DNA from 3 places in the Mycolicibacterium sp. HS_4_1 genome. Region 1 is predicted to be linked to each of the others. Evidence: predicted binding sites of a transcription regulator. Region 1 holds the regulator's gene; each other region holds the start of a gene.
What was found. Region 1 encodes LexA, which represses DNA repair genes until DNA is damaged. Its sites were predicted from a motif close to CGAACANNTGTTCG; they were not measured.
Positions count from the first base shown of each region.

Region 1 (3,204 bases):
ATCGTGATCGCGGCGCTGCTGCGGCGCCGGCGGCGGGCCGGCCAGGATGTTTTCGACGAGCACGATACGTACGACTACGACGACCACGACGACCACGATTTCGGTGACGGGGAGTACGGCGACCCGCAGTATGCGGACGACGGCGGCGACACCGAGTACGCCGCCGACTTCGCGCCCGAGACCGAGCATTTCGACGCTCCGCGCGGCGGGCCCGAATTCCAGAGCAACCCGGACGTCATCGACACCGCGCCGACGGTGTACCCCGATTTCACGGCCGAGCAACCTGCAGACGAGGGTGAGTCGACGGCACAGGCCGAAGCCGAGGCCCAGCCCGTGGACGCTGCCGAGCCGGCCGAGCCCGCTGAGTCCGAGCCGGACGCTCACGAGCCCGCCGACGAACCGACGGCATCGGTGCAACTTCCCGAGGCCCTGCGCCGCGGGAGCGCGGCGGCGGGCCTGACCGCGGCTGGGCTGGCAGGGTTCGCGGGCCTGCGGCCTCGAGACTCCGGCGACCGTGTGTGGGTCGCGCCGGCCGCCGCGGACGCCGGGGCCCCGAACGCTGACGTGCACGCGCCCGAGGAGCAGGTCGTCGATGCTGCGCCGGCCCAGGTCCCGGCGAGCGAACCACCGAGCGAACCGACGGCCGAGCCGCGCGCGGACGCCACGCCGGCAGAGGACACTGTGACGGCAGAGGACACTGTGACGGCCGGTCCGGCCAGTGGCAGGCACCATGCCTTGGGCGCGGAGGAGCCCGAGACCGCGCAGATGTCGTTCCGCGTGGCGACCGGCGCGGAGCCGCCTGCCGGCTACGTCATCAAGGCCAACACGAAGTCGGGTCTGTACTGGGTGCCGGGTGCGCTCGGATACGACGACGCTGACGTCGAAATCTGGTTTGCCAGTGAGGAATTCGCGGTCACCAACGGATTCGTCCGAGGCTGACCCCGCCGACGGCTGAGCCCCGCTGCGAGCGACTGCAGCGGGGCTCGACTATTGGTCTGGCAGGCGTCAGATCTTGCGGATGACGGTCACGACCTTGCCGAGGATGACCGCGTCGTTGCCCGGGATCGGGTCGAACGCCGGGTTGTGCGGCATGAGCCACACCTGGCCCTTGGTGCGCTTGAAGGTCTTCACCGTGGCTTCACCGTCGATCATCGCCGCGACGATGTCCCCGTTGTCGGCCACATTCTGCTGGCGCACGACGACCCAGTCGCCGTCGCAGATCGCCGCGTCGATCATGGATTCGCCGACCACCTTCAGCAGGAACAACGAGCCCTCGCCCACGAGCTCGCGGGGGAGCGGGAAGACGTCTTCGACGGCTTGCTCGGCGAGGATCGGACCGCCCGCGGCGATCCGGCCGAGCACCGGGACGAAAGTCGGCTCGGGCAGGGTGTCCGAACCCGCCACGTCGGTGGTGATGGCGGCGCCGGTCGAGTCGTCCGCGCCCCGGACGTCCACGGCTCGTGGGCGGTTCGGATCGCGGCGCAGATAGCCCTTCTTCTCCAGCGTGCGCAGCTGGTGGGCCACCGATGAGGTGGAGGTCAGGCCGACGGCATCGCCGATCTCGCGGATGCTGGGTGGGTAGCCGCGCGTCGTCACCGAGGTGCGGATGACGTCGAGGATGGTCCGCTGACGTTCTGTGAGGCTGCTGGCCCGGCCACCCGACTGGGTTTCGGGGGTGCGATCGGTGCGGTCCGGGGTATCGGTGCTGTCGCTCATGTGAACGAATCTAGCCCAGTGCACACGATTGATCAAACATGTGTTCGAGATCGGGCGGATCGGCGTGTCGCGGCCGCCTCCCGCTGGTGACGTGGCGAAAGCGGGGGGCGAATCGGCGGAACGGAACTTGTCGGTGGGTCGTCGTATCGTTCGCAACAGTTCGATCACATGTTCTACCGTTCGAACATTTGGGCGATATAGTCGAACACAAGAGCGATCGAACCTATGTACGAACTCAGGAGAGGAACCGACATGACCGTCATCACCCGCGAGTACCCCACCGACGTCGTCGTCCGCACCGTGCCTCGGCGTGCAGACGTGAATCGTCACCGCCAGGCCCGGCTGCGGCCGGCCGGTTCCCGTCCCTCGGGTGCGGCGTTCCAGCATCGGGGCACGGGCGTGCTGAGCTCCCGTGCCTCGCACCGGCGCAACCCGGTCACGCCCTTGACCACGGTGCTGCTGGCTCTCGTCGCCGCGGGCATCACGGTGTGGCTGGGCCTGGTCGCGCAGTTCGGAGAGTCTGTTCAGCCGACCGCGTCGACCGCATCCGTACCCGCGCAGCTGGCGGTGGTCCGGGTGCAGACCGGGGAGTCGATTCAGCAGGTCGCCCGGCGCGTGGCGCCCGACGCACCCGTCAGCGCCGTCGTCGACCGCATCAAGGAGCTCAACAAGCTGCCATCGGTGGCCCTGGACGCCGGGCAGACGCTGATCGCTCCGGTCGGCTGAGGACAGCCCGTGCGCACCTTGATCGGCACGGCGCCCGGCCGGGTCCGAGCGGCACGGGTAGGCTCGAGACCGTTCGAAACGGTCGATTGTCGGTGCGGCGAAGGAGCGGTGATGCACTGTCCGTTCTGCCGGCATCCGAACTCGCGCGTGGTCGATTCGCGCGAAGCTGACGAAGGCCAGGCGATTCGTCGTCGCCGGTCATGCCCGGAATGTGGCCGCCGGTTCACCACGGTGGAGACCGCTGTGGTCGCGGTGGTCAAACGAAGCGGCGTCACCGAACCGTTCAGTCGGGACAAGGTGATCAAGGGCGTACGGCGCGCGTGCCAGGGTCGGCAGGTCGACGACGACGCCCTGAACCAGTTGGCCCAGAAGGTCGAAGATGCGGTGCGGGCCACCGGTTCTCCCGAAGTGCCGAGCCATGAGGTCGGATTGGCGATCCTCGGTCCTCTGCGTGATCTCGATGAGGTCGCCTATCTGCGATTCGCCTCGGTGTATCGCTCGTTCTCGTCCGCCGAGGACTTCGAACGCGAAATCGAGGCGTTGCGAGCACACCGCGGCGTGACGTCGCCCGGCTGACCGCCGTTAGGTCGCGCTGCGTTCGTCGGTCTCCATCGCGTCGAGAACCGCGAACTTCGTATCGTGCGGGGCGTCGATCGACTTCGCGGTGACGCCGGTCTGCAGGAGTCCGCGCAGGGCATCACGGTCGTATACCGACGGCGCGGTCGTGTCGATGAATTCCTCGATGAGCTTCACGAATCGATC
Region 1 is NZ_CM137261.1:2,505,371-2,508,574, forward strand. Features, by position in the region: gene ACX12F_RS11930 (LGFP repeat-containing protein) at 1-939, shown strand, start outside; gene lexA (transcriptional repressor LexA) at 1,006-1,716, opposite strand; gene ACX12F_RS11940 (LysM peptidoglycan-binding domain-containing protein) at 1,969-2,442, shown strand; gene nrdR (transcriptional regulator NrdR) at 2,554-3,018, shown strand; gene ACX12F_RS11950 (alpha/beta fold hydrolase) at 3,025-3,204, opposite strand, start outside.

Region 2 (3,204 bases), 720 kb from region 1:
CGCGGACGTCGAGCAGCTCCTGGCACTCTTGGACCGGATCGTCGACGCCGGCAAGTCCGTCATCGTCATCGAACATCATCAGGCCGTGATGGCGCACGCCGACTGGATCATCGATCTGGGTCCCGGTGCAGGTCACGACGGTGGCCGCGTGATCTTCGAGGGCAGTCCGGCGGACCTGGTCGCCGCAGGCAAGACGCTGACCGGGTCTCACCTGGCCGAATACGTCAAATGGCAGGTCGAACAGCAGTAGGGCTGCGACCGATGGCCGGTCGCAGCCCTACTGCTGGATGCAATGCGGTGCGGAAAAACGGTCAGACGGGTTGTTCCGGGCCCTCCGGGGCCGGAGCGGCAGCCTCGGGAGCCGGCGCGGGGGCGTCCGGGGCGGGGGCGAAGTTGGCGGCCTGGATGATTTCCGGGGCCGGGAGGTCGGCCGGACCGGCCGGGGGCGCGAGCGGAGCGTCCAGCGGGCCGTCGAGGGGCAGATCGGCCGGGATGTCTTCGCCAGGAGCCAACGGCAGGTGCATGTGGTGGGTGAACTGGCGCTGGAAGGCGCCGCCGCCACCGATTCGGACGCCGCCGCCCTCACCGCTGGACACCGGGGTGCCGTCCGGCAGCGTCACGGCCGTGTGGCCGCCGTTCCAGCCGATGTTGAGGGCGCCGGGCGCGGTGCCGGGCAGGAAGCCGCGGGCACGTAGCGCGGCCTCTTCGTTGCCGGTGTTGAACCGGTCGCCGTAGACGGGACGGCCGGTGGCGGCGTTGGCCACCCAGGAGGCCAGTCCGGAGCAGTCAGTGCCGCGTGCCGTATCTCCGCCGGAGATGTACGGCGTACCCGAAACCTGGTTGACCAAAGCCAGCAGCGATGCGGTCGCAATAGCAAACATGACGATGAACGCTAGCAACGGAAAATTGAGAGCGTCAAAATTCTGTGTCTGCCATCACGTTTCGCAAATCATGTGGTGTGCGTTACATGGCGGTGTATTCACATCATGTTGGGGCAGAGGCTATTTCGAGAACTCGCAGGTGAATGCACAAAACATACTGCCATACACAGCTTTTCCGCAAATGCAAGGTCGCGACGGCTGTTGCGGAGCCGTGACCAGCTAATTCCAAGACCGGTGCTGCGGGCCTCCGCGCGGTTTGTGCGCCGGTTTCGGCCCCCGCGTGGGCTCTTCGGGCCGTACCTTCGGCGGGCCTGGGCTCACCTTCTGAAACGGTCAAGTTACGGTGGGTCGATGTGGATGTCCCGGTCCCGATTCGAGCTGAGGGAAGAGATGCCGGCGGCACCGGATGATGCCCGCACCTTCTTTGCAGATCTGGCGAACATGAATCTGGTGCATCCGCTCGTGGTGGCGGTGGACTGTCTGGTCGATCGGCAGGACGCACAGGGCCGCCGCCGCGACTATCGGGTGCGAGACCGCATCCCGTTCGGCCCGCTCGCCCTGGCGGTGTCCTATCGGGCGACGGTTCTGATCGCGCCCGACGGCGTGGTGCACACCGAGGCGCGCCAATGTCCGAGAGTGCGGCTCCGCGGCACCGTCACCTTCGCGGCGTCCGGGGCCGGCACCGTCGTCACCGAGGCGGTAGATATAGCAGCGCCGCGGCCGCTCATCGCCTTCACCACCGCACAGGCGGAGAAAGCGCACGCGGCGATGCTGGCGGCCATCCGGCGCCGCTTCATAGAAAGTTCGGGCTGAGCCGAGTGTGACGGTGGTTAGCGATGGCGGCCAAGTTGCCTCCGAAAAACTTTGGTCACTTTGTTTTCGCTGGTCACGGTGGGTAACTGGGGCCGCATTCGTCACAGCGAATTGTCGGTGTCTCGAACTAGTGTTCGAAGTATGGATATTGCCAGCAGCCTTGTCGAGGAGGTCTACGCGGACCTCGACGCGGTGCTGGCCCGCGTCGCGGCCCTGGACTACGCCGGTCTGCCCATCGAAGTCTTGTTGGAGTTGCAGTCCCGCCGCGAAACCCTGAAGTGTGCCGCCGAGGCGGTCGACCACCAGATTTTGGCCGCCGCCCAGACTCAGGCCACGGCCAAAGACATCGGCGCGAAAGACTGGCCCGAGGTGCTGCATATCCGGCATCGCATCAGCTGGGAGGAGGCCCGCCGCCGGGTCCGCGACTGCGACAATTTGGGGCCGCGGTCGGCGATCACCGGCGAACCCCTGGGCCCGGTGTGGGACCTGGTCGCCGCGGCCCAAGCCGACGGTGTCATCAATATCGAGCATATCGCGGTCATCACGAACTTTTTCGCGAAGGTGCCGTTGTGGGTGGACCCGGTCACCTTGTTGCAGTGTGAGCGCGACCTGGTCGCCGCAGCCCGGTACAAGACGCCGGAGGAGCTGCGCAAAGCGGCCGCTGATCTGCTGTACCGGCTCGATCAGGACGGCCCCGAACCTGACGATGACGAACCGGACCCGCAACGGTCGTTCGTGATGGGTAAGCAGCAGGCCGATGGGCGCTCGGAAGTCAAGGCCAGCCTCGATCCGGAGGCTCGGGCCTATTGGGAGGCGTTGTTCGAAAAGTTGGCCGCGCCGGGGATGTGCAACCCCACCGACCCCGAGCCGTGCATCTCGGGCACACCGACCCAAGCCCAAATCGACAACGACACCCGCACCGTGGCTCAGCGTCAGTACGACGCGTTCAAAGCGGTGGGCCGGATGATGCTGGCCTCCGGGCAGTTGGGCGAGCACAGCGGGCTCCCGGTGTCGGTGGTGGCGACCACGACGGTGCAGGAACTCGAACGCGGCGCCGGGGTCGCGGTCACCCACACGGGATCGAAACTGCCGGTGCGGGATTTGATCCGGATGGCCGGGCAAGGTGCCTACCATTATCTGGCGGTGTTCGATCAGCACACCAACATTGCGCTGTATTTGGGTCGGGCGCGTCGTACGGCGTCACCCGGGCAGCGGATCATGTTGTTCGCGCGTGACCGTGGCTGCACCAAACCCAATTGCACCGCCCCGGCCTCGCGCTGCCAGGCCCACCACGTCAACACCGACTGGCGTGATGACGGCCCCACCGATATCACCAACCTCGCCCTGGCCTGCGGCTGCGACAACCGAGCCGCCCACGCTGGCGGCTGGAGCACCACCATGAAAAACGGCCGCGCCCACTGGACCCCGCCACCACTACTGGACATCGGCCAACCCCGCACCAACCAATACCACCACCCCACCCTCTACCCACCCGAGAGCGAGGACGACG
Region 2 is NZ_CM137261.1:3,223,408-3,226,611, reverse strand. Features, by position in the region: gene ACX12F_RS15455 (ATP-binding cassette domain-containing protein) at 1-250, shown strand, start outside; gene ACX12F_RS15450 (peptidoglycan endopeptidase) at 312-881, opposite strand; gene ACX12F_RS15445 (SRPBCC family protein) at 1,233-1,694, shown strand; gene ACX12F_RS15440 (HNH endonuclease signature motif containing protein) at 1,836-3,204, shown strand, end outside.
Region 2: ACX12F_RS15440 (HNH endonuclease signature motif containing protein) is a predicted target of LexA. The motif match lies at 1,818-1,831, and genes of this name have one in related genera.

Region 3 (3,204 bases), 280 kb from region 1:
ACAGCGGGTAACGGCGGCGCGTGCGGTACTGCCGTCGCGGCGCGAGGTGCTGTGGCGGGGTGCCGGGTTAGCTTGCGGGACTGTCGCTTTCACCATCAGCGTCCTCGCTCTCGTCATCCTCGCTCTCGGGCGGGTAGAGGGTGGGGTGGTGGTATTGGTTGGTGCGGGGTTGGCCGATGTCGAGTAGTGGTGGTGGGGTCCAGTGGGCTCTTCCGTCGGGGCCCATGGTGGTGCTCCAGCCGCCAGCGTGGGCGGCTCGGTTGTCGCAGCCGCAGGCCAGGGCGAGGTTGGTGATATCGGTGGGGCCGTCGTCGCCCCAGTCGGTGTTGACGTGGTGGGCCTGGCAGCGCGAGGCCGGGGCGGTGCAATTGGGTTTGGTGCAGCCACGGTCACGCGCGAACAACATGATCCGCTGCCCGGTGGATGCCGTACGACGCGCCCGGCCCAAATACAGCGCAATGTTGGTGTGCTGATCGAACACCGCCAGATAATGGTAGGCACCTTGCCCGGCCATCCGGATCAAATCCCGCACCGGCAGTTTCGATCCCGTGTGGGTGACCGCGACCCCGGCGCCGCGTTCGAGTTCCTGCACCGTCGTGGTCGCCACCACCGACACCGGGAGCCCGCTGTGCTCGCCCAACTGCCCGGAGGCCAGCATCATCCGGCCCACCGCTTTGAACGCGTCGTACTGACGCTGAGCCACGGTGCGGGTGTCGTTGTCGATTTGGGCTTGGGTGGGTGTGCCCGAGATGCACGGTTCGGGATCGTCGGGATTGCACATCCCCGGCGCGGCCAACTTTTCGAACAACGCCTCCCAGTAGGCCCGGGCTTCCGGATCGAGGCTGGCCTTGACTTCCGAGCGCCCATCGGGCTGCTGTTTGCCCATGACGAAGGAGCGTTTGGGGTCGGGTTCGTGGTCGTCAGGTTCGGGGCCGTCCTGGTCGAGCCGGTACAGCAGGTCGGCGGCGGCTTTGCGCAGTTCCTCGGGGGTTTTGTAGCGGGCTGCGGCGACCAGGTCGCGTTCGCACTGCGCCAACGTGACCGGGTCCACCCACAACGGAACTTTCGCAAAGAATCCGGTGATCACCGCGATGTGCTCGGTGTTGATGACACCGTCGGCTTGGGCCGCGGCGACCAGGTCCCACACCGGGCCCAGGGGTTCGCCGGTGATCGCCGACCGGGGCCCGAGATGGTCGGCGTCGCGGACCCTCCGGCGGGCCTCCTCGCGGCTGATGCGGTGCCGGATGTGCAGGACTTCGGGCCAGTCTTTGGCGCCGATGTCTTTGGCCGTGGCCTGGGTTTGGGCGGCGGCGAGGATCTGGTGGTCGACCGCTTCGGCGGCGCATTTGAGGGTTTCGCGGCGGGACTGCAACTCCAACAAGACTTCGATGGGCAGACCGGCGTAGTCCAGGGACGCGACCCGTGCCAGGACCGCGTCGAGGTCGGCATAGGCCTCCTCGACAAGGCTGCTGGCAATATCCATACTTCGAACACTAGTTCGATGCACCGACAATCCTCTGGGGCGGATGTGGTCCTAGTTACCTACTGTGACCAGCGCAAACAAAGTGACCAAAGTTTTTTGGACGCGCTGCGGCGGCGCTACGGAATCAAGCCGCGAACCGACTTCAGCACGCTACGTACCGCGCTCTCGGTGACCGTGATGGGCGACAGGACGGTCTCGGCGACTCCGACGATGGCCTCGACGCGCGTCACGATGGCCTCCATCCGATCGACGACGCCGAAAATGCGGGGCGCCAGCTCGTCGATCTGGGTGATGGTCTCGTTGAACCGCGACATCGTGGTGTCGAGATCGCCCGTCAGCGTGCTGAGAGTGGCGAGGGTGCCTTCCATGTCGACCAACAGTGCATCGACCTGGGAAACGGTCACGTCGGCGTTGAGGGCCGCCTGGGTGAGCGTCCGGATGCGGCCGCCGACCGGACGGGTCCGCCCATCGCCTTTGTCGACCATGCCTACAGTTTTGCCGCCGCGGCCGCATCGAGCAACCACACGGTCGCCTCGGAACCGATCGCACCCGCCGCCGGAAAATCAACGGCTGGCGCGCCGCCGACAGCGGCTGCCACGGCGTCGGCCTTCTCTGCGCCTGCGACGACCAGCCACACCTGCCGGGAACGTCGAACTGCGGGGAGTGTCAGCGTGATCCGCCGCGGTGGCGGTTTGGGGGAGTCGGTGACCGCGACGACGTACCGCGCGGTCTCGCGCACCGCGTCGGTATGCGGGAACAACGAGTTGATGTGGCCCTCGCCGCCCATGCCCAGCAGGTGTACGTCGAATTCCGGTGTCGGCGAACCGTTCCCGGCCACGCGGGCCAGCTCGTGTGCATAGGCGGCGGCCGCTGCGTCGATATCGTCGCCGAACTCGCCGTCGCTCGCGGCCATTGCGTGCACGTTCTGCGCCGGAATGGCAACGGAATTCAGCAGTGCTTCCCGCGCCTGCTTGATGTTCCGGTCGGCGTCGTCGGCCGGGACGAACCGGTCGTCGCCCCAGAACAGGTGCACCTTGGTCCAGTCGATGGGATGACCGCCGACATGCTTGAGCAGCTTGATGCCGGTGCCGCCACCGGTCAGCACGACGTACGCCACGCCGCGGGCTGCGATCGCGCCGTTGATGGCCGCCACGAGTCGGTCGCCCGCAGCGGTCACCAGAGCGTCAGCGTCGGAATACCTTTCGATGATCTGCTCAGACATATACGACCTTGTCCAGGCCCACCAGGGCGCGGTGATAGATCTCGTCGGCATCGAGCCGGCGCATCTCTTCGGCGAGACAATCGCGTGCTTCCCTGCGTGCCAACGGAACACGAGCCTCCGGTCGGCCGGTACGCGTGAGCGAAGCGGTGACACCGGTTTGCGGACGGCTCAGCGTGATGGTCTCGGTCGGCCTGGTCAGGACGACTTTGAGCTCGCCGACCGCCCGCTTCACCGGCCCGTCGATGCAGGCCGCCAACCAACCGGCCAAAATGTCCAGTGCCGGTTCGTCTTTCAGGCCCGACACCAGCGCTTCGGTGATCGGTTCATACGGTGCCTGGTCCAGGGCGGCGGCGAGCAGCGCCCGCCAGTAGGTCACGCGGCTCCAGGCCAGGTCGGTGTCGCCCGACGTATATCCGGCCAGCCGGCTCTTGATGCAAACCTGCGGGTCTTCACCATTGGTGGCATCGGTGATCCGGCGGATCGCCAGCTTGCCCAGCGG
Region 3 is NZ_CM137261.1:2,786,903-2,790,106, forward strand. Features, by position in the region: gene ppc (phosphoenolpyruvate carboxylase) at 1-11, shown strand, start outside; gene ACX12F_RS13335 (HNH endonuclease signature motif containing protein) at 68-1,483, opposite strand; gene ACX12F_RS13340 (ATPase) at 1,600-1,968, opposite strand; gene pgl (6-phosphogluconolactonase) at 1,971-2,705, opposite strand; gene opcA (glucose-6-phosphate dehydrogenase assembly protein OpcA) at 2,698-3,204, opposite strand, start outside.
Region 3: ACX12F_RS13335 (HNH endonuclease signature motif containing protein) is a predicted target of LexA. The motif match lies at 1,488-1,501, and genes of this name have one in related genera.